Regions from separate parts of the Sporosarcina sp. FSL K6-2383 genome, predicted to be linked through region 3. Evidence: riboswitches for the same ligand, from Rfam matches in the RefSeq annotation. Region 3 holds a riboswitch; each other region holds the start of a gene.
What was found. A riboswitch is a leader RNA that binds a small molecule or an ion and turns the genes downstream of it on or off. The one in region 3 is predicted to bind thiamine pyrophosphate.
Positions count from the first base shown of each region.

Region 1: another riboswitch for thiamine pyrophosphate. It lies ahead of thiT (energy-coupled thiamine transporter ThiT); the one in region 3 lies ahead of MKZ10_RS08420 (ABC transporter substrate-binding protein).
Region 2: another riboswitch for thiamine pyrophosphate. It lies ahead of MKZ10_RS03200 (YkoF family thiamine/hydroxymethylpyrimidine-binding protein); the one in region 3 lies ahead of MKZ10_RS08420 (ABC transporter substrate-binding protein).
Region 4: another riboswitch for thiamine pyrophosphate. It lies ahead of tenA (thiaminase II); the one in region 3 lies ahead of MKZ10_RS08420 (ABC transporter substrate-binding protein).

Region 1 is NZ_CP152017.1:3,453,343-3,458,833, forward strand. It holds gene MKZ10_RS17485 (carbonic anhydrase) at 36-611, shown strand; gene MKZ10_RS17490 (GNAT family protein) at 740-1,285, opposite strand; gene MKZ10_RS17495 (tryptophan-rich sensory protein) at 1,494-2,228, shown strand; gene thiT (energy-coupled thiamine transporter ThiT) at 2,269-2,826, opposite strand; TPP riboswitch at 2,908-3,009, opposite strand; gene MKZ10_RS17505 (hypothetical protein) at 3,118-3,465, shown strand; gene MKZ10_RS17510 (hypothetical protein) at 3,527-3,643, shown strand; gene map (type I methionyl aminopeptidase) at 3,747-4,493, shown strand; gene MKZ10_RS17520 (DEAD/DEAH box helicase) at 5,291-5,491, opposite strand, start outside.
Region 2 is NZ_CP152017.1:604,520-610,010, forward strand. It holds gene MKZ10_RS03190 (ATP-binding cassette domain-containing protein) at 1-230, opposite strand, end outside; gene MKZ10_RS03195 (ECF transporter S component) at 220-822, opposite strand; gene MKZ10_RS03200 (YkoF family thiamine/hydroxymethylpyrimidine-binding protein) at 824-1,429, opposite strand; TPP riboswitch at 1,509-1,615, opposite strand; gene MKZ10_RS03205 (NAD(P)H-dependent oxidoreductase) at 1,905-2,462, shown strand; gene MKZ10_RS03210 (LLM class flavin-dependent oxidoreductase) at 2,649-3,713, shown strand; gene MKZ10_RS03215 (MDR family MFS transporter) at 3,831-5,312, opposite strand.
Region 3 is NZ_CP152017.1:1,686,486-1,691,976, forward strand. It holds gene MKZ10_RS08405 (ABC transporter ATP-binding protein) at 1-37, opposite strand, end outside; gene MKZ10_RS08410 (ABC transporter permease) at 30-803, opposite strand; gene MKZ10_RS08415 (thiamine-binding protein) at 800-1,090, opposite strand; gene MKZ10_RS08420 (ABC transporter substrate-binding protein) at 1,103-2,089, opposite strand; TPP riboswitch at 2,215-2,323, opposite strand; gene MKZ10_RS08425 (PadR family transcriptional regulator) at 2,514-2,975, shown strand; gene MKZ10_RS08430 (ABC transporter ATP-binding protein) at 2,989-4,725, shown strand; gene MKZ10_RS08435 (ABC transporter ATP-binding protein) at 4,761-5,491, shown strand, end outside.
Region 4 is NZ_CP152017.1:274,343-279,833, forward strand. It holds gene MKZ10_RS01545 (choice-of-anchor I family protein) at 1-2,094, opposite strand, end outside; gene MKZ10_RS01550 (hypothetical protein) at 2,295-2,678, shown strand; gene MKZ10_RS01555 (hypothetical protein) at 2,682-3,062, shown strand; TPP riboswitch at 3,123-3,228, shown strand; gene tenA (thiaminase II) at 3,323-4,012, shown strand; gene thiM (hydroxyethylthiazole kinase) at 4,009-4,758, shown strand; gene thiD (bifunctional hydroxymethylpyrimidine kinase/phosphomethylpyrimidine kinase) at 4,755-5,491, shown strand, end outside.

The DNA of each region.
Region 1 (5,491 bases), 1.8 Mb from region 3:
TATTATAAAACTAATCGAAACCATTGGAGGTTACTATGACTATTCTCTCTACGATTTTGGAGTTCAATGAAACATTCGTCACTGAAAAAAAATATGAAGAATATGCAACAACCAAGTTTCCTGACAAGCGTATTGTTATTTTAACTTGCATGGATACACGGCTGACTGAATTGTTACCTAAAGCGATGAACTTAAAAAATGGTGATGCCAAGATTATTAAAAGTGCTGGCGCGATTGTTAATCATCCTTTTGGCGGGATTATGCGGAGTTTACTTGTAGCGATTTACGATTTACAAGCAGATGAAGTATTCATTGTTGCGCATCATGATTGTGGGATGAGCTCTATCGACACAAATCAAATTATCGACAAAATGGTCGATCGTGGGATTGATAAAAACCTTTTCAAAACCTTACAATATTCGGGTATTGACATGAAAGACTGGCTTCATGGCTTTAGCGATGTGACAGAAAGTGTCAGAATGAGTGTGGATATCGTTCGAAACCACCCCTTGATGGATACAACAGTACCTGTTCACGGGCTTGTTGCTCATCCTGACACAGGGAAACTTGATATAATTGTCGATGGCTACGCTTTTGCTGCACAAAACTAATCGACTTATTTCCCGGGAAATATACAAATGCGGAAGTACTCCGCCTAAACGAGACAAGAGCTAGTACCTTTTCACAGGTACCAGCTCTTGATTTTCATTGCCCATTTCCGCAAAATACTCTTACCCCTTCAAAAATCATCCTCTACTATTGCATACATATAATGATCTTCCCAAACACCATTTATATATAGCAATTTCCGCATGAGTCCTTCTTGGAGATAGCCCGCCTTTTCCAAAACCTTCATAGATCCGATATTACGTGGTGAAACAAATGCCTCAACTCGATGCAAGGCTAACTTCCCAAATGCAAAATTTGTAACGAGACTAACCGCCTCTGTCCCTATCCCTCGCCCTATTTCTCGCTCATCAATAGAATAGCCGACGAAACCACTTGAAAAAGGCAGTCTTTTAATACTGTAAAGAGAGATATGCCCAACTAGCCTGCTCGTATCTGAATCAAATATACCGAAGTTGTATTCTCTTCTATCCCGCATTTGATAAATCGACTCTCTAATTTTCTCTTTTTGAACAGCGACAGTAAAATAGCTTGCTTCGTGACGGGGTTCAAAAACAGACCAATAGTCTTTATTAGCACTTAGTAATTCAGTGAATAGTTTTGCATCTTCCTCTGTTAATATTCGTAAATAGCACGTTTTCCCTTCAAGCAAAATCACTACCCACTCACCCTTTTGCTGTTCTAAATTTTCGTAAAAAAGCTCCTTATAGTATAACATGAAACGAAGGCATGCGAAATTAATCAATTACACGACTGGGAATACCCGGAAATCCTACTGATTGAAATTAATTTGTGACGGAAACTTCACACTTTCCTTCGCAGGTTCTACCTTTCCTATGTATACTATTCAATAGGAGGATTTTAATATGTATAGAATTATGATCATGACCCTTTCGCTCATTGCCATCGTCCTTGTCAATGTAGCAGCAAATAGTATACCTTTGAACGGCAGTACAACAGTAGCCATCGCAAGTAGGTTACCCGTTCTTTTCATGCCCGCGGGATATGTCTTCGCATTGTCGGCTATTATTTATATGCTACTTGCCTTTTGGCTATACGGCTTTAAACACAACAACGCTACCGTTAGCCAATCACTACAAAACGGTCGAGCTATCCTGTTTACGATTAGCTGTCTGTTTAATATTGTCTGGCTCCTGCTGTGGCATTACGGTTTCTTTAATTGGACAATTGTTTTCATGGCTTTGTTACTCGCTACATTACTAGCCCTATATTTCACTTACCCTAAAAAAGACAACCAATTGTTTGGTAGAATTCCGATTGCCATTAACCTTGGCTTGATTTTCATCGCGACTATTGCCAACATCAGTTATGTCCTTACACTACATGAATGGTCAGGCTGGGGACTCAGCGATCCGCTATGGACGGTCATCTATTTGACCTTCGCTACAGCCATTGCACTCCATTTCCTATACCACCATGCGGATATAGCTCTAAGCAGTGTATTCATATGGGCGTTTATAGGAATTGCAGTAAAAAACGGCGTCAATGAATTATTCGTTTCAGCTGCAGCGCTTTTTCTAACAGCAGCCATTGCTGTCGTGATTTTTTTCAAAAGAAAACAATTAACATCCGTCAAATAGAAAAATCGCCGTTCCTCCTTTTTGGAAGAACGGCGATTTTTCATGTACGTTGTAGCAAACGTGGTGCCGACATAAATAATAATGAAGCTACAAGTGCTGATAAAATGATGGAAGGAATCATATAACTTGCATTATATACGAGCGAATAAAGCCAAACCGGCTGTCCCTCAGGTGCATATGACGCAAAGAATACAATACCGCCGATGTAATGGATAAGAAATCGAAGAAGCCCGCCAATCACCGTACCTACAACAATCGCCATGACCATCGTACCTTTATTACCTTTTGCTTTGCCACTTAACAGCCAACCAAGCGTAACTGCCGCGACACCAACAAGTGCATACGCGACAAAATAATCGAGTGCTGCCTGAATGGCATTAAAAACATAGCCACCCATAATCAGTTGCAAAATCCCCGAGACAAATCCCGTCAGCATTCCCCCAACAATGCCCCAACGAAATGCCATGACAACAATTGGCAGCATAGATAATGTGACCGAACCTCCCTGAGGCATTGAAAATCCAATCTTATCAAGTACAAATGATATAGCTCCTAAAATAGCTACTTCGAGTAAAAATTGTAGACGTTTACGATCCAAATGACTTCCTCCTCCTACTAGTTGGTGTAGGATTCCGGGCATAAAAAAAGACATCCCGGATAGAATGGGACATCACAATATGATGGTTGCCATCCACATCCCTACGCAAGAATAATCTTACAGGTTCGAAGGGTTAGGACAAATTGTCCAATCTCAGCCAAAAAGGCACCCCTTGTGGTTCAAGTTATTCAATTAACTCTTTCATTGTATAAGATGGTCAATCTTTAAGCAAGATAATTAACAAGAATAACAAATAACCTATATAGTTAACATATAACGGAGGGGATACTCTTGCAAAACAATAAACTATTAGCTTCTTTATGCTATTTCAGCGTTTTTTTTGCTCCATTACTTCTACCTGTTATCATTTATTTCATATCAGATAACCGGGAAATTAAGTATCATGCAAAACGCTCACTCATCTCCCATCTCGTCCCGACCCTATTACTCATTGCGGGATTTGTTATTTTTTCTTTCTCTATGTTTTCTTTAACAAATCAAATAAGCGGAATGTCTGGCGATAATTTCAGTTTTAGTTTTTGGCAATTAACCCCGTTTATTTTCATGCTAATTTATGGACTTCTCTTTGTCATCATCGTCATTTGGAATATTGTTCAAGGCGTGAAGGTATTAAAATAAGGTTTATCATATTTGAAATGCGGGAACGGAATACAAAATATATTTTTAGGAGAGAATTCATTTGAAAATCGGAAAATTAATTAAGACAGCCATTAAAATAGCCCCCATCGCTTACCCAATTGTACGAAAAATAATGGCAAATAAGAAAACTTCCAATGCAACTATTTCAAAAAAATAATTTACCTGCCTGCAATTACTTTAAAGTTTGCAGGCTTTTTTCTGCGTTATAATATGATATAGTATGTATAGAAAAATTGAACGGTAGAAAGGATTTGTACGAAATGATTGCAAAAACTGAACAGGATATTGAGGCGCTAAAAATAATCGGTAAAATTGTTGCCGAAATCCGTGAAGCGTTAAAAGCAGCAACGGTCCCTGGTAAAACAACTAAAGAAATTGATGAGCTCGCGGGGCGTCTCTTTGAAGAAAAAGGAGCAATTTCTGCACCAATTGACCAATATGATTTCCCAGGGTACACATGCATTAGCGTCAACAATGAAGTAGCACATGGTATTCCAGGCTCTCGTGTTATTCAAGATGGAGACCTTGTTAATATCGACGTTTCTGGCTCTTATGGCGGCTATTTTGCTGATACTGGCATTTCTTTTGTTGCTGGAACACCAGACGACAAAAAACAACTGCTCTGCGATGTTGCCGCAAGTGCATTCGAGCTTGCGATGACGAAGGTGAAGGCAGGTTCTAGTTTGAACCGGATTGGTAAAGCGGTCGAACGTGAGGCGAAAAATCACGGGCTAGCCGTTATTAAAAACTTAACGGGCCACGGCATTGGTAAATCTTTGCATGAAGAACCACAGCATATTTTGAATTACTACGATCCTTCCGATAAGACTCTTTTGAAAGATGGCATGGTCCTTGCAGTCGAGCCTTTCATCTCACAAAAAGCTGAGCATATTATCGAATCAGGAGATGGCTGGACATTCATTACACCTGATAATTCGCTCGTTGCACAAATTGAACATACGGTTATCGTTACAAAAGGCGAGCCAATTATTTTGACAAAGATTTAAATTGATTCAGTAAATACCAACTGAATCAATAATAAAGGGCTATTCTAGAATCCGGGTAGATTCTAGAATAGCCCTTTTCGTCATTACTTTTTCACGTTTGTTGATTAACTAAAAAAAATAACTTAATCAACTATTAGTCACTCTAAGTCCAATAGCTTTTGGTTCGCTTTGGATGGAACGACTTCTATACAATTCCCGTGCTATTTTCATTTATAGGGACGCGACTCCGCCGTATCCCTATACATTCTTTTCGGTAATCGTATGGTGGTCGTTCATCCGTCGCTCTCCAAAAACTCCGGTACACAAAGTGCTAATGCTTTTGAGGACGAAGGAATAGAGGGCTTCTTAATTTGAGAAGGCCGCCAAAGATACAATTTTGGCGACAGATAATTTTACCATAGTATTTCCCTCTGTTATTTTAGGTAGCGTCACTTTCTTATCGGTTTTGCTAAAAAGTAAAGTAGGAACACCTTATACAATGATCCAGAGTGCCCGAAATTGCATCTTCGGGCGCTTACACTCTCTATAGAAAGTCATCAATTCTATTCTTTTCAAGCCACTGCATTTTCATTTTCCGCTTGAACATTGTAGGTACGTGACAGGAAACTGTTCATAATAAGATGACCGAAAAAGCATGACTAGAAACGACTTCGTCGTTTCTAGTCATGCTTGCTCCTCGGTAATTATGTCTTGAACAGTTCGTCGAAAGCGAACCGAAAATGAGCTGGGGATAAGATAGTTTTCAAGCCTTTGCTTACCTGCGATTTATGCAAGTAAATGTTTAATCAACAGACATGTCATTTTTTCTTACTATTCCCAACCGTTTTCGAGTTACCTTCTGTCAGTTGGCCTTTATACCATACTTTTTGGACCGTTTTAATACCTTTTGTCAGCTTACGGTAATCGCGCTCCTCTGCATAGGACAACAGCGTTAGCACTTCTCCGTCTTCTCCTGCACGTCCTGTTCGTCCAGATCGATGCAAGTATTGTTCAATCGT
Region 2 (5,491 bases), 1.1 Mb from region 3:
AGAATGCCATCGCAACTCGCCGGGTACAGGCGGTTCATCAAATAAAGTAGCGTGCTTTTGCCGCTGCCGCTTGCACCTGTAATGACGACACGTTCCCCTTGCCGAATGGTCAAAGAAACGTCTTGTAACACGGGATTATCCTCCTCAGGAAAGCGGAAGGTGACGTTAGCGAATGCCATGACAATGGCGGACTCAATTGCTAGTACTTGCTTTGCCCATTCAACGACCATGCTGAACTGTTACTTTCTGCTTGCGATTTGGTTTATCCCTAGAAATGGCATAGCCACGTAGTGCACCTGTCGCAAGAAGACCGTCAGATACCCATTTCCCACCAAGTCCGGCAATCAGCGCACCACTCATAATTCGTAGACCAAACATGAGAGCAACATAAGAAGGGGAGAGCGCTGCATAACCCGACACGAAATAGCTGTAGACAAAGCTAAATACCGCTGATCCCACGCCCGCCAAAATGAGCACCCATGTATTGAATCGTTTGTAGCCTGTGGCGGCAAAGGCAGCTTCTGCCCCTAATCCTTGAATCAGTCCACTTAAAATCAGTCGCGGGCCAACTGCATTACCAATCATCACTTCAATGGCGGCAGCTACGGTTTCAGACAACACGGCGGCACCAGGTTTGCGAATGATGTACATGCAAATAATCGACACAATAAACCAAATGCCAAACATCCATTCATACGCAATCGGGCCGATGAAGCCAGCCCAAATATTTCCGACATGGACGAATAGTAAATAGACAACAGCAAATACAACGGCCAGCACCGACAATAACACAACTTCTTTCAGCTTCCAGGACTTCAACAAGTCAGGCACCGCCTTTGTGTGAAGGACTATTGATGCTCATATTAACCGTCATGACGAGATGTCGATGTTCCGCGGAGCGTGCCTCGGAAAAAGACTCTTCTAAAAATGTAAAAACCTCATGAATATCCCCGTGCAAGCCGCTGGCATAATGCATACTCGTGTTAAAGACACCTTGTTCCTTCGCACGCTCTACTTCTTTATAAATGACCGACATATAATCCGGATTGTTCATCGGATACAAAGCAAACTGTGAGGATACATATTGTCGTAAGTCTTTCACTAGTGGTTCATTTAATCGAACATCATCTTTTTCTAAATAAACATCCCCCGCAGTATCACCAGGACAGCCGACTGAAAAAGTACCGTTAAAGGCGACATGTGTCCCCGTTTTTGCAGCGTGTAACACAATAGCCTTGGCCGTATCAAAAACATGAATCTCTTTGCCACGTATGACCGTACTGACATCATCGGTGTGCATCCACACATTGGACGTATCTGCTTTCGATAATGCGCCTTTAATGATTTCTACAAAATTGTCCGCCATTGGATGAAGCGAAAACCGCAATCCAATAATCGGGCTCGTTCCACAAGAAAATGCTGTTTCCATAACTATTTCCCCCTATTTTACTCCACAAAAAAAGCCACATCCGTGAAGATGCAGCCCTCCTGCGCATAGGTGACCTACGGCAAAAGTAACCGCACTTCCCCACGCCAGTATTACCTGGTTCGAGTTATAAGGGATCGGAGCAAAAGCTCTCATCTCAGCCGAAAATAGGCACCCCTAGTGCAGAAAACGTATGTGATTTTGATTGTAAAGTTTGTATTATGCTGAATCGACTCCAGCGCATTCAGTGTAAAGGAAGGAATGGCGTTTGTAAAGTGTAAGATAAATGTAACCAGTTCCAGATGACTCTCGAAACTACTTGCTTGACAATACGTGGTTACAATTATATAGTTTGTTACGTAAAGTAAGTATTGTCGTTTGAAAAAGTAAATAAATTATATGGGTGGTTATCAAAGTGGGATTTTTCGACAGACTATTCGACAGACTATTCGGTAGATCAACTGAGGAGGAAAAAACAATGACAAATGTAAAATTGAAAATCGGTATTGTTCAAGGTAGTGTACGTGTAGGACGCAACGGTGATGCTGTAGCAAAATGGATGAATGAGTTCGCAAACAAACGTAATGATGCAGAGTATGAAATTGTAGACCTTGCTGATTACAACCTGCCATTCTTAGGCTCAGCAAATGCACAACCGGATGCTGAAGCACAAATCAAAGCGTGGTCAGAAAAAATGGCTTCTTTCGATGGTTATGTTTTCGTTACACCTGAATATAACCATGCAATTGGTGGCGCACTAAAAAATGCGTTGGACTTCTTGAACCCAGAATTGAACAACAAAGCAGCTGGCTTCGTTGGATATGGTAGCTTGGGTGGTACACGTGCACATGAAAATCTACGTCTAATCCTAGGTGAACTACAAGTTGCTGACGTTCGTACAGCGGTGACGTTCTCCCTGATGTCCGACTTTGAAAACATGAGCGTATTCAAGCCTGCTGATTACCATGCAGACAATGCAAACGCTATGCTTGACCAAGTTCTTGCTTGGAGTGGCGCATTAAAAACTGTACGATAATAAAGGATGTTCATACTGTATGCAGACATAATTCAAAACTATGTCTACATACAGTGCGTTTCGTAAGTGTTGTATAGTAGGACTAAAAATCGTACATACAAAAGGAGATAGCTGTTCTAGATGAAATAGCAAATGCATAACATAGAAACGAACATTTTACATTTTCTCTGAAATGGAGTACAGATAATGACAAATGAAGTAGGCAAACCGGGAATCGAAATAGGCATTTATACGTTTGGGGATATCGGCCCAGATCCACATACAGGAAAGACAATTAGCATTCAGCAGCGCCTACAAGAGGTGCTGGCTGCTGGAAAGCTAGCAGATGAAGCTGGACTTGATGTCTTTGGGGTAGGTGAACATCATCGTTTAGACTACGCGGTGTCATCTCCAGCTGTTACGCTCGCAGCAGTGGCACAGCATACGAAGCAAATTAAGTTAACGAGTGCAACGACTGTGTTAAGTACAATCGATCCTGTCCGTCTTTTCGAAGACTTTGCGACACTTGATTTACTGTCAAATGGCCGCGCAGAAATTATTGCAGGTCGTGGTGCATTTGTAGAATCTTTCCCGCTATTTGGCTATGATTTAAACGATTATGATGAACTGTTTGAGGAGCATATGCAGTTACTCCAACAGTTAAATACGAGTGAAGTTGTCAATTGGCAAGGTTCTTTCCGTTCATCGCTACAGAACGCCATGATTGCACCTCGTCCGGCACAAGAAAAATTACCGCTTTGGATTGGTGTGGGCGGAACACCGGAAAGTGCAATTCGGGCAGGTAGACTTGGCACAGGAATGGCTCTTGCTATTCTTGGCGGCGATCCAAGACGCTTCAAGCCACTTGTCGATTTGTATCGCCAAGCTGGATTAGAGGCGGGGCATAGCGTCGATGCCCTAAACGTAGCAGTGACGGGGCATACATTTATCGCCAAAACTACGCAACAAGCAAAAGATGAATTTTACCCCTATTACACAAGTTATTGGGAGTATGTGAACAAACAGCGCGGAATGAGCACGAAGATAGCCCGCTCTGATTTCGAGCAAATGGCTAGCCCTGAAACCGGATTATTTGTAGGAAGTCCTCAACAAATTATTGAGAAAATACTCCAACAGCATGAATTGTTTGGGCACCAACGGTTTATCGCGCAAATGGATATTGGAGGCATACCGTACGCAAGGGTTGCTGAAGGTATTGAAATGCTGGCGACAGAAGTGGCGCCGGTTGTTCGAAGAGAGACTGCAAAGTGAATGTAGTAGTTTTAAAATAAGTGGGAATACCGTATTTTCGATTAATCGACAATACGGTATTCCCACTTTTTCATTTCCACAAAGTATTTTGGAGAAATGGGTCTTTTTCAATGGCGGTTATTCTTTTTGCACCAGCTCATCTTCTTCACTTGGCTTCGCACGATAAACGATAAACGCCAAAAGAACGGCTACGAGAGACATGGCGAAAGCGATGAAATAGACAAGTTCGACGCCAGCTACCATTGCTTCAACGAGTGTCGCGGGGTCATTAGGTGCATCTGCTTGTTGTAAAAACTTCAGTTGCCTAGCGTTCATAATGCCAATAAATACAGACACACCAATCGCACCTGCTACAGGTTGTAGTGTCGACATAACTGCGGTTCCATGTGGGTACAATCGTTTAGGTAACTGATTCAAGCCGTTCGTCTCAGCAGGCATCATGATTGCCGAAACAGCTAACATTAATAAAATATAACCGACGATGACAACCCATAATGCAGTTTCAGCTGTTAATCTGCTCATCATAAACATCGTTCCACTTAACACAAGTGATGCTGGAATCATCAATACTCGAGGACCGAACTTATCAAACAGATGCCCCATGAATGGCGACATAATGCCGTTCAAAATAGCCCCAGGTAATAGCACAAGACCAGCTGTAGCCGCACTTAAAGCTAACGGACCTTGCATATAAATCGGTAAAATAATCTCTGAAGCAAACATAGCCATAATAATAATTAAAAACATCAAAACGGCATGTGTAAACATCGGATATTTAAAAACGCGTAAATCCATGACAGGCTCTTCAAGCTGTAATTGCCTAATGACGAATAACACAACTCCGATAATCCCAGCACTAATGGCTATTAAGACATTCGTACTCAAAAATCCATTTGTACTTTCTCCTACAGAACTAAAACCATACACAATAGAGCCAAAACCAATTGTAGAGAAAATAATGGAGATGATATCAATCTTTGGCTTCGTTACTTCTGACACATTAATCAAATATTTATAAGCGAATGCGATTGAAAATATTGCAAATGGAATCACAACGATAAATAGATAACGCCATCCTAAATATTCAACAATTACCCCGGAAAGTGTTGGTCCAATCGCGGGCGCGAACATAATGACTAGCCCTACGATACCCATGATTTTCCCACGCTTATGGGGTGGATAAATGAGTAAAAACACATTAAAGATGATGGGCATTAATAATCCTGTTCCCACTGCCTGGGTTAATCGGCCGACTAACAAAATTGCAAATGTTGGTGCACTCGCACTGATGATGGTTCCAAGGGTGAAGACAATCATCGTACTTAAAAATAACTGCCGTGTCGTATACCATTGGAGTAACAAGGCAGATACAGGGATTACAATGGCCATCACAAGCATGAATCCTGTCGCCATCCACTGCACAGTCGTTAAGGAAATTGAGAACTCCTCCATCAACGTGACAAGCGCAATATTTAAGAGCGTTTCGTTTAATATCGCAAAAAATGCCCCAATAATAAGGGACAGCATGATCGGCAGTACCTTGGCATTTGGATTCTCCGATAAATACTCATATTTCTTTGGTTCTTGATTGTCGTTCATATGCAAAACTCCTTCTATATTATAGCATTTCCTAATCATACACTAAAAATGTATCAACGAGAAAGGGGCTGAATGTTAAGTTTTAGAAAAGTAAAAGAGGAGCTACCAATCATGTCGATGTATCAATTTTGGTGTGAGTCGAAGGTCCCGAAATGACGATAACTCTACCTAATTGATCG
Region 3 (5,491 bases):
AAGACTTTGAAATCTGCTGTAACTGTAATTTACCCATTCGATGAATTCCCTCCTTGTCGCTGCCAGCGGAACAGCCATTTTTCAATCATTGCAATGATAGCGAAAAAAGTTAGACTTAAAATCATAATAAGCAAAATAGCGACAAATACGCGATCCGTTTTAAAGGAGGAGGATGCTAGTGTCATATAGACACCAATTCCTTTATTGGCACCGAGCCATTCTGAAATGACAGCGCCCATGACACTATAGGTAGCTGCAATTTTTAAACCTGAAAAGAGAGAAGGCAGGGCATAGGGCCACTGTAATTTCCAAAAAATTTGTCGATTCGATGCCCCCGTCATTTTCATATAATGCAGCAAATCTCGGTCTGTTTGCCGCAAACCATCCAGTAGGGCGATGGTGATGGGGAAAAAGCACACGAGTACAATAATAATCACTTTCGGTAACATACCGAATCCGAACCAGATGACAAGCAAAGGTGCTAACACAATGATTGGAATGTTTTGCGATAAAATCAGTAGCGGATAAAAGGCTTCCTGTAACACAGGTAGACGGAATAACAATATGGCAACGGCTAGACCTACAATAATACCAATCGTATAACCAGTAAGTGTCAGACGGATGGTCGATAAAATATGACCGAAATAAAGTGACCAGCCCTGAATGGTCTCTTGCCACACTTGTGTAGGAACGGGGAGTAGCCATGCGGGAATATTGAATAGCCGGCCTGCTAGTTCCCAAAGGATAAGTAAAAGGATGATGACCAATAGAGGTCGCCATCCTTTTTTAAATACGTGTTTCAACGGTATTTCTCCGTCAGTTTGTCCATGGAAGCACCGTCTGGCTTATAAAGTATTTTCACCTGCGAAATGATACTTAGTGAGCCTTTTTCAATCATAAGCTCATTCATTTTTTGTACAATCGCTAGTAACTCCGTCAAGTTACCTTCCATTGTTGTTTCCAGCGGTGATACTTGGTAAGGGACACCTGCTTCCTCAATAACTGCAATAGCGGCATCTACCAAGGGAATCACATCTTCTCCATTGGGCATTTTGGGGATGATTTGAATACTAACAAGTGCGTTTGTCATAGTAGTTCCTCCTTATTTAGGTAAAAATGCATTGGTAAATGCGTCCTCTGCGATAAATTCACCGTCGAGTAAATTGTTGTCAGTCATCCATTCTGCATAGCCTTGCCAAATTTCAAGTTTTTGTTCACCCCAGCGCGGTGCATCGTCTTGGTATTTTGATGAAATCCATTGTTGGCTTGCTGTGACCAACTCCTCATCCAAATCAGGAACCGCCTTCGATAACATCGATGCCGCTTCATCTGGATTGTCAATGGCAAATTCATAACCTTGCGTAACTGCCTTGACAAAAGCGCGAACCGTATCTGGATTGTCGCTAATCATTTTTTCGCTCGTCGTAATGACAGGCGTATAATAGTCCAGCTTGTCCGAGAAATCCTTTAAATACTGCATGTTCAAGTCAATGCCACGCAGCTCGGCTTCAATGCCTGTCCATGCATAGTAAATCCATGCGAAGTCAATATCACGTTCGACGGCTGTGAAAAAGTCTGAATTCCCCATGTTGATAATTTCAACCTGATTGATGTCAGCCTGTTCTTTATCCATTAATGAAGAGAGGACTGCCTGTTCAACAGGAGCACCCCAGCCACCATATGTTTTTCCTTCGTAATCCTTTGGTGATTCAATGCCAGCTTTCTTCAAAGAGGCAAATCCCGACGTATTATGCTGAAGAATGGCCGCGATTGACACGATTGGGATCTCTTGAGCACGCGCTTCTGTAATCGTTTCTTGTGCACTGATGCCAAATTGTGCTTTTCCGGCTGCGACAAGCTGGTCAGCACCTGCTTCACCTGGAAGCATAATTTCAACATCTAGACCTTGTTGTTCAAAAAAGCCTTTTTCCTGTGCAACATACAAGCCTGTGTGGTTTGTATTTGGCGTCCAATCTAGGACAAATTGGACTTTCTCTAACTGGCCATCTTTCTTCGATTCATTACTCTTATCGGTACCACACGCCGCCAGCAACAAACAAAGCATGACGAACAACAAAACTTTTCTCAACTCTATTCCTCCTCTTGGATTCATAGCAATTACGAGTGAACGGCTGCCCAAGGAACACAAAATACATCTCTTTTGAACACAAAAATGCGTTCTCCGGGCAACCGAAGAACGCATAAACAATAGACATGGCTAATGAGTATGTTCCCTCCGCTGGTGTCAACCAGATCAGGTTCTAAGGGTCTATACTTCCAAAGTATATCTCAACCAGTTCGACTGGTCCCCCCACATAATTGTAACTGTATGAATTTTTTATGATTAGTACATCTACTACTCTGCCACATCCGTGTGAATGAAGCAAGCCCAAACAAAATAATGCAAGTGAAAAACTGGATTATTCATTTATTTAAAATTGCTACTCTATATCTATTGTAATTAATCGATATATCGACTAAAATTATCGATATAGTTAAAAGGAGGGGTTGCAATGAAAAGGCGGAGAGGGTTTGTACAACTGGCAATCTTGCATTTACTGAAGGAAGAGTCCATGCATGGCTATCAAATGATGAAGGAATTAGAACATCGTTCGGGCGGATTATATGCTGCAAGTGCGGGCACAGTTTATCCAGCACTTCAAGAATTACTGGAACAAGAGATGATTGATTTGGATCCGGCTTCAGAAAAAAAAACATATGTGCTTCAAGAAAAAGGGAAAGAACGCTTAGAGGATTTCGCGAACAGAATCGAAGGAGATTTCTGGACTGAATGGGAAGCCAGATGGGTTTGGCAAAATTCTGATGAGGCGGTTCAGTTAAAGCGTGCGATGGAACAGTGGGAAGCCGAAGTACGAAAAGCGATGAAACAAGCGCGAAAAAATCCAGAAAAATCTACAAAGTTGATTGCTTTTTTGGAGGAAATAACAGAACGTTTACAGAAAGAAAACCAATAGGGAGGGAAATGCTATGCAACCCCTAAAGAAATTAATTCAATATGTAAAACCTTATACACGCTTTGCGATTTTAGCCCCCCTTTTAATGTGTATTGAAGTTGCGATGGACCTGCTTCAGCCCACAATTATGCAACAAATGATTGATGTGGGAATTGCGAATCATGATAATACTTACGTCATTAAGCTTGGCTTGTTAATGCTGCTAACTGCTGTGATTGGTTTAATTGGGGGAGTTGGTTGTACGGTATACAGCACAAAAGCAGCTGTCAATTTTGCAGCGGACATACGCCGCGATGTATTCAAAAAGACGGAGCAGTTTTCTAGTAAAAATACAGATGCATTCGGTGCAGGGAAATTAATCACCATTGTGACGAATGATGTGACATCTGTCCAGCAGGCGCTTATGATGACGTTGCGCGTTTTTGTACGTGGACCGTTATTATTTATAGGAGCTGTTGTCATTGTTTGGTTTACGGCTCGTGAATTATTTCCGGTATTGTTAGTGGCGATTCCGATATTGATGATTTTAATTTACTTTTTTTCTATTACATCAGGGAAGTTATTTGTCAAAGTACAACAAGCGATGGACCAGGTGAATACCAAGCTGCAGGAAACCTTTGCAGGGATTCGTGTCATCAAGGCATTTAATCGACAGGATTATGAAAAAGAACTGTTCCAACAGGTAAATCATACATTAACGAGGCGCAATATGTCTGCGGAGCAAGTGATTCTTACTTTGATGCCGATTATGCTATTTGTTGTGAATATAGGCGTTGTGATCGGTATGTGGATGGGCGCTATTAAGGTCAATGAGGGCACGCTGCAAGTTGGTGTCATTTTGGCTTTTATTAATTACTTAACGATTATTATGAATGGTTTAATGACGAGTAGTCATGTATTAATGCAGATTGCCCGGTCCTTTACTTCGGCAAATCGCATTGTGCAAGTCCTCGATACGAACATCGATATTCGTGAACCGAGTGTACCTGCTGTGCTTCCAGAAATGAAAGGGCAAGTAGAGTTTAGAGATGTGAATTTTAGTTACAGTAAAAATGGAGAGCATGTGCTGAAAAATATTTCATTCCTGGCGAAAGCGGGGGAGACGATTGGTATCTTAGGCTCAACTGGTAGTGGTAAATCGACGCTGGTTAAACTCATCCCACGTCTTTATGACCCAGATTCAGGGGGTATTTATATCGACGGTGTCAATGCGAGGGAATATCCTCTTGGAAGATTGAGAGAGTCGATTGGTTTTGTACCACAAAAAGCTACATTATTTTCGGGAACCATTGAGGAGAATTTGAATTTTGGGAAAGAGGACGCAACGATTGTAGAGATGGAGGGAGCAGCTCAGTCTGCAGCTGCAAGTGAATTTATCGAGAAATTGGATGGCAAGTTTGCGCATGAGTTGACACAGGGAGCAACGAACTTATCTGGTGGGCAAAAACAGCGCTTATCAATGACTCGAGCTTTTATCCGTGAACCGAAAATTTTAATCTTAGATGATTCTACTTCAGCTATTGACGCATTATCGGAGGCTGCTGTCCAGCAAGCATTACAGCGCAATCACTCTGCTACGACCGTGTTCATCATTTCCTCGAAAATTTCATCAATCATCGATGCCAATCAGATTCTAGTCATCGATGATGGCATGCTTGAAGCGAGTGGAACACATGAAGAATTACTTGCGAAAAGCAGCGTGTATCGTGGAATTTACGCGATACAAAGCGGGAAGGAGGCGCATGTATGATGAATAAAGCTTCTACTCAACCTGCTTCAAATACGATGGAACGTGCTCGTGGGCCAAGAGGATTTTGGGGACCCGTTGTCAAAGCAAAGGATAAAAAAGGGACGATGAAACGAATTTGGCGCTATATGGAGAAGCAAAAATTGGCAATGATAGCCTCTATTATTTTTGTTGTCATTTCTACGCTGTTGAATGTACTCGTACCCTATTTGATGGGGGTTATCATTGACCATTATATCATTCCAAAGGACATGCCTGGCACCCTTCGATTGTTAGCGTGGCTAGCAGTTATCTATACGACAGCAGCTATTTTCACTTGGCTACAGACATTTTTGATGGTGCGGGTATCGTTAAAAACGATTCGACTCCTACGACAGGATTTATTTAATAAGTTTCAGACCTTGTCTTTACGATTTTTTGATAAACGAACACATGGTGATTTGATGAGTCGGGTGACGAATGATATTGAGAGTTTGAATAATGCACTTAGCCAAAGTGTCATTCAAATCATTTCATCTATTTTAATGGTCACAGGTGTTGCCATCGCCATGTTTTCGCTCAATTGGATGCTTGCCATTGTGGCGCTGATTATTCTTCCCTTAATGATCTTTACGACGAAAAAAATCATTACCTATAGCAGCAGTAATTTTATCAAAAGACAACGTGATTTGGGCGAGTTGAATGGCTTTATAGAAGAAGCCATTTCTGGAAATGAAGTTATTACGATTTTTGGGCAAGAGGAAAAGACTTTTACGAAATTTTCAGCGGT
Region 4 (5,491 bases), 1.4 Mb from region 3:
AGCACGCGTAGAAGATTCTTTTGGAAGGAATTTATCTCCGTCTCCCTCCATTACCCCTAGTGTATGGGCTTTTTGAACATCTTTCAACGCATAATCGCCCACATTTTCTATATCGCTATAGTTCTTTTCACCTTTAACTATAACTGTTGTTTTCGTTGCGTATTCATATGCATGCACCGCCATGACCGCCATTTGTTCACGTGTGAGTTTTGCGTTTGGATTGAATTCACCATGACTAATTTCAGCTTCAAAAATAGCCTGTACCGCATCCTGTGCTAGGCTTGGTACATCGAGGGCATTCGCTAACATCTCCGTCAACTGCACATATGTTACTTCGTCTTGAGGTGCAAAGGTCGTTGTCGTTTTCCCTGCAATCACGCCGCGCTGGTACAAATCATCAACAAATGGATACGCCCAATGGCTCTCTTCGATATCTTCAAACAAAACTGATTTATGCATGCCTTTTCCACCAAATTCATAGATCGCAACCGTGCCAGATACTTCATGAGTTGCCGCTAATAGAGCATGACCTGTAGGGCTCTTGTCAGCTGAAATAAAGCGCAGACCTTCAGGCGATACATCCCCTTTAATATCCCCGCTATAATCTCTACTTGTAATAAACGTGACGAACTCAGGTTTCAATGGATTCATAAGGTCATAGACCATTATTCCACTCACTCGCTCCAAAGCGATAAATGCATACTTTTTACCATCAATTTCTCCGCTAACAACGGTTTCGGGTTCTGGACCCTTTGCAGAGCTCCTTTTGTCGTATGCGATTTCCTCGTTATCCGTGTTAAAGAACTGAGGGAGTGCTTCAGCTGTAATTTCCTCGAATTCACTTCCGCTATCAAACACAAGCTCCATTGTTTCAGCGTCAAAGATGGAGAAACTGCGTCCACCGTACGAATGGAGCGCCTCGTAAGAACCATCTGCTGTCATACCTTGCTCGAGTGTGATTTTGGTTTTCTTCATCTCATCGAATAAACCATCCGCCACTAACTGATCGAGTTCTTCTTGCGTGAACCCTTTATAATGATCTGCATTTAATTTAATCTTATCGGCGATATCCCCAATTTCAGCCTCTTCAGAATACGTTTCGTAATCCCGGGCATCACCTTCATTAGGTGTCAAAATATACGTTTTGCCGCCAGAGGTAAACGTATCAATGGCATCTGGCATGTAAAAACCTAGAAGAGGAAGATTTTCAATTGTTGTTTCATCATTACGCTTTCCATCGAGCTCGTTCCCAGGAATAGAGTGATCTTTCACCCCTAGCCCTTTCACATTAAGGATTTTTTCTGCCACGAGGTCAACTGTAGCGATGGCGTTATTTTCTTGCATCGATACATACGCTAGTTTACTATCTTCAGAAACCGCTACATATTCTGGCTCCAATTGCTGAAGGATGGTCCCTTTAGAATTCACTCGAACTTTCCCATCGATCTCCACATCTTTAAATGAAAGTGTATTTGCTGTGAAATCGCTTGGTTCTTTCGTGACATCAATGATGGAAATCGTACCTTCCGGATCAACCGCGTAATCATCACCCGGCTCTCCTTCATTTGCAACGATGGCTTTTGTCCCGTCCGGTGTAAATGTCACCATGTCGGGCAATGAACCGACTTGCACGTGCGATATGTATGCTCCCTCTTTTGTTAAAAAAACAATATAGCCTGGGTCTGTTTTCGGATTACTGACGACCGATACCGCCACTAGATCTTTTGTCGGATGAGATGCAACACTCGTAATATCTGTTACATTTTCAATACCGAAATCCGCTAAAAATACTCGTTTTAAGGCTCTTACTTTTGTAAATTCACCAGATGTTAATGCTTCAAAAGAAAGAATATCAATGCCAGATACGACGCCATTTGTGACAAAGGCACGTTTTAACGTTTCATCATAAGCCATAATTTCAGTACCACCAATACCTACTGCACTGTCATATTGACCAATTCGCGTCACCTTCAAATCATCCCCTTTATATTGAAATAAAGACGATTGTTCTGCAAATACATTATGTGGCTGACTTGCACCAAAAAGAATTCCCGCTGCCGCAATCCCTGAAATCATTTTCTTTCTCATTTTCATCTGTTTGCCTCCTAAATATAGTATCTTTCCATAAACCAATTCTAGCGGTCTATTGTTAAGCGAGTATTAATTTATTGTGTTTTTTCATAAAGAATCCATTCATTAGCAATTCATCCGTGTTGTTATGTACACGGATGAAATGCTACAATGAGTATACATATATCAAACCGTGCATATACTATTGGAAAGGAATGATGAAAGTGAGTGCTTCTACTTTGGATAAATCAAAAAAAACCGTTAACTCAGACACGTTAAAATTTCTTAAAAATAACGTATACAATATCACGGATATCACACGTCATAACAAGCTAACTGAAATGCTCGATCGTTTTTCTGAAGAAGTAACCGATGAAGTATTTATCATTCAAAATGCGAAGAATAAAAATGCAAAAGGTGCTTTTTTAGACTTAGATTATTTCGAAGAACTCCTAGCAAATAAAGAGGCTCTCGAGAATGCCCTAGATGAATTAATTGAAGAGACCGCCATACAAAGGCTAAACAGCAAGGCCACATTGTCTCTACATGATGTTTTTGACGAAGATGATATCGACTTTGACCAATTAATGAAAGAAATTGGGGACTAAAAATTGAACAATCTAGCCGAACTTACCCAATTTTTAATCGACAATTATAACGTAGAGCTAAAATTCACACCCGAAGTTAAACAAGACTTAAAAGCCATCAACAAAGGAAGTCGAACAAGTATACTAGCTCTTATTATTCGACGAGCTAAACAAGGACCACTTTTTGTGCCTGAAGGTGTTGCAAAATCATTACATGGCAATTTAAACGGCTTCGCAAAAATTAAATCGAAGTCTACTAACATCAGATGTATCTATCAACCCGTTAAATCCACCATTACAAGGATGGATATGATTGCAATCGGTCCTCGGGATAAAAGCAAAGCTTATAAATTAGCTGCCGAGCGTTTGGATGCTTTTTATTCACAGAGGCAAAACGACGAATAATAGTTTTATATCTTGCCAATTATCAAACTTATGTTATAGTTGTGATGAAAATCGAATATTTTTCGCCACTAGGGGAGTCTTTTAAAGGCTGAGACGCATATGCATATGCGGACCCTTGGAACCTGATCTGGATCATACCAGCGTAGGGAAGTGGGACTGCGCTGTTTTTTTATTGACCAAACCATCGTGGGCCGCTTCCTAAGCTATATTAGGAGGCGGCTTTTTCATTTTCAATAATAGGGATATGGGGAGTGGACAGGATGACATTTTGTGATGAAGTACGGTCGGAATGTGATGCATTATGGCAAGGGAGCTTTGACCATCCATTTATCAAAGGAGTAGCAGACGGCACTTTGCCTGTAGAAGTGTTTAAGTTTTATGTGCAACAGGATTCTTATTATTTGTCCCATTTTGCAAAAATCCAGGCGCTGGGTGCTGTGAAAGCACAGGATTTACTAACGACACAACGGTTTGCAGCACACGCAGAACGTACATGTAGTGCGGAAATGTCCTTGCATGAGTCCTTTTTCAGCATGTTAGACATAACCGAAGAAGAACGCACAGCATTCCAACCTGCGCCAACCGCTTATCAATATGTTTCCCATATGTATCGCGCAGCTCACGAGGGTGATTTAGCAGATATCCTCGCTGCATTGTTGCCATGTTACTGGTTGTATTATGAAATTGGCGAAAGACTCAAAGACGCGAAACCAAATCACCCCGTTTACGATAAGTGGATTCAAACCTACAGTTCTGAATGGTTTGAAGAGCTTGTACAAGAACAGATTGCCCGGATGAATGAACTAGCGGAAGCTGTTTCCCCAGAGAGACGCCTTCGGCTCAAAGAACATTTCCGTAAGAGCAGCTATTATGAATGGCAGTTTTGGGCAATGGCCTGGACACAGCAACAGTGGACAATTCACCCATACGAAGAGGTAGCGAACCAATGATACAAAAACTGCGTGAAGAACAACCACTTGTGCATTGCATCACCAATATCGTCGTGGCCAATTTCCAAGCGAATGGTTTGCTAGCACTCGGCGCATCTCCCATTATGGCCGATGCTGTGGAGGAGGCAGCGGAAATCGCTAGTATCTCGTCTTGTACCGTGTTAAATATCGGCACACTGAAACGGGAAACCGTCAAAGCAATGCTTCTGGCGGGGAAAAGCGCTAATCAGCATGGTAAACCTGTCGTTCTCGATCCTGTCGGGGCTGGAGCAACCGCTTTCCGCAAAGAATCTGTTTTAGGGATTTTAGATGAAGTCGATGTGACACTCATCCGATGTAATGCGGGCGAACTTGCCGCCATTGCAGGGGTAAAATGGGAGGCAAAAGGCGTCGACGCGGGTCAAGGTGACACGGATTTAGCCACACTTGCAGAGGACGTTGCACGTAGACACCACTGTATCGTTGCCGTTACCGGCGTGGTCGATATTGTCACCGATGGCAACAAAACGCTGCACATTACAGGCGGGCATCCATTGATGGCCAAAATTACAGGCAGCGGTTGCCTACTAAGTGCCATCGCAGGTGCATTCTTGGCTGTCGCGAATGAAATTTCGTTGGACGCGGTAGCGAATGCATGTATTTTTTATAAACAAGCTGGACAGCAGGCTGCTGAAAAATCCGGGGGTCCCGGCGATTTTCAAGCTCAGTTTTTGAACGCCCTTCATCAGGGAGGTGTAGCAAGATGACAGCTATCGCTTTAACTGTCGCAGGATCCGATAGTGGTGGCGGCGCAGGCATTCAAGCCGATTTGAAAACATTTCAAGAGTTGGGTGTCTTCGGGACATCGGCACTAACTGCTGTGACGGCACAAAATACACTAGGTGTACACGGGGTTTATCCAATTGAGGCAGCTGGTGTGACCGCGCAAATGCGGGCAGTGCTGGATGACTTCAACGTCGGTGCAGTGAAAACGGGCATGCTGTTTTCTGCTGACATCATCCGCGCTGTAGCAGAAATACTGAAATCTTATGATACGCCTACACTCATTATCGATCCCGTCATGATTGCTAAAGGCGGGGCTTCCCTTTTACTAGAGGAGGCCGTGGATGCATTGAAAACACAACTAATTCCACTAGCTTCTGTCATCACGCCTAATATTCCAGAGGCAGAAGTGTTAGCAGGGATGACCATTGAATCAGATGGAGATGTCGAGGAAGCCGCGCATCGCATTTTGCAATTAGGAGTGGGGGCTGTTGTCATGAAGGGCGGCCATAGACAAGATGTCGACCATGCAGAGGATTTATTTTTATCGGCAGACGGCAAACGCATCACCTTACGCTCAGAATGGATCCATACCCAAAACACACATGGCACCGGCTGTACATTTTCTGCAGCAATTACCGCACGGATTTCACAAGGGATGCCTATTACTGAAGCAGTTATCGATGCTAAACGATTTATCCAAATGGCCATTGCTGA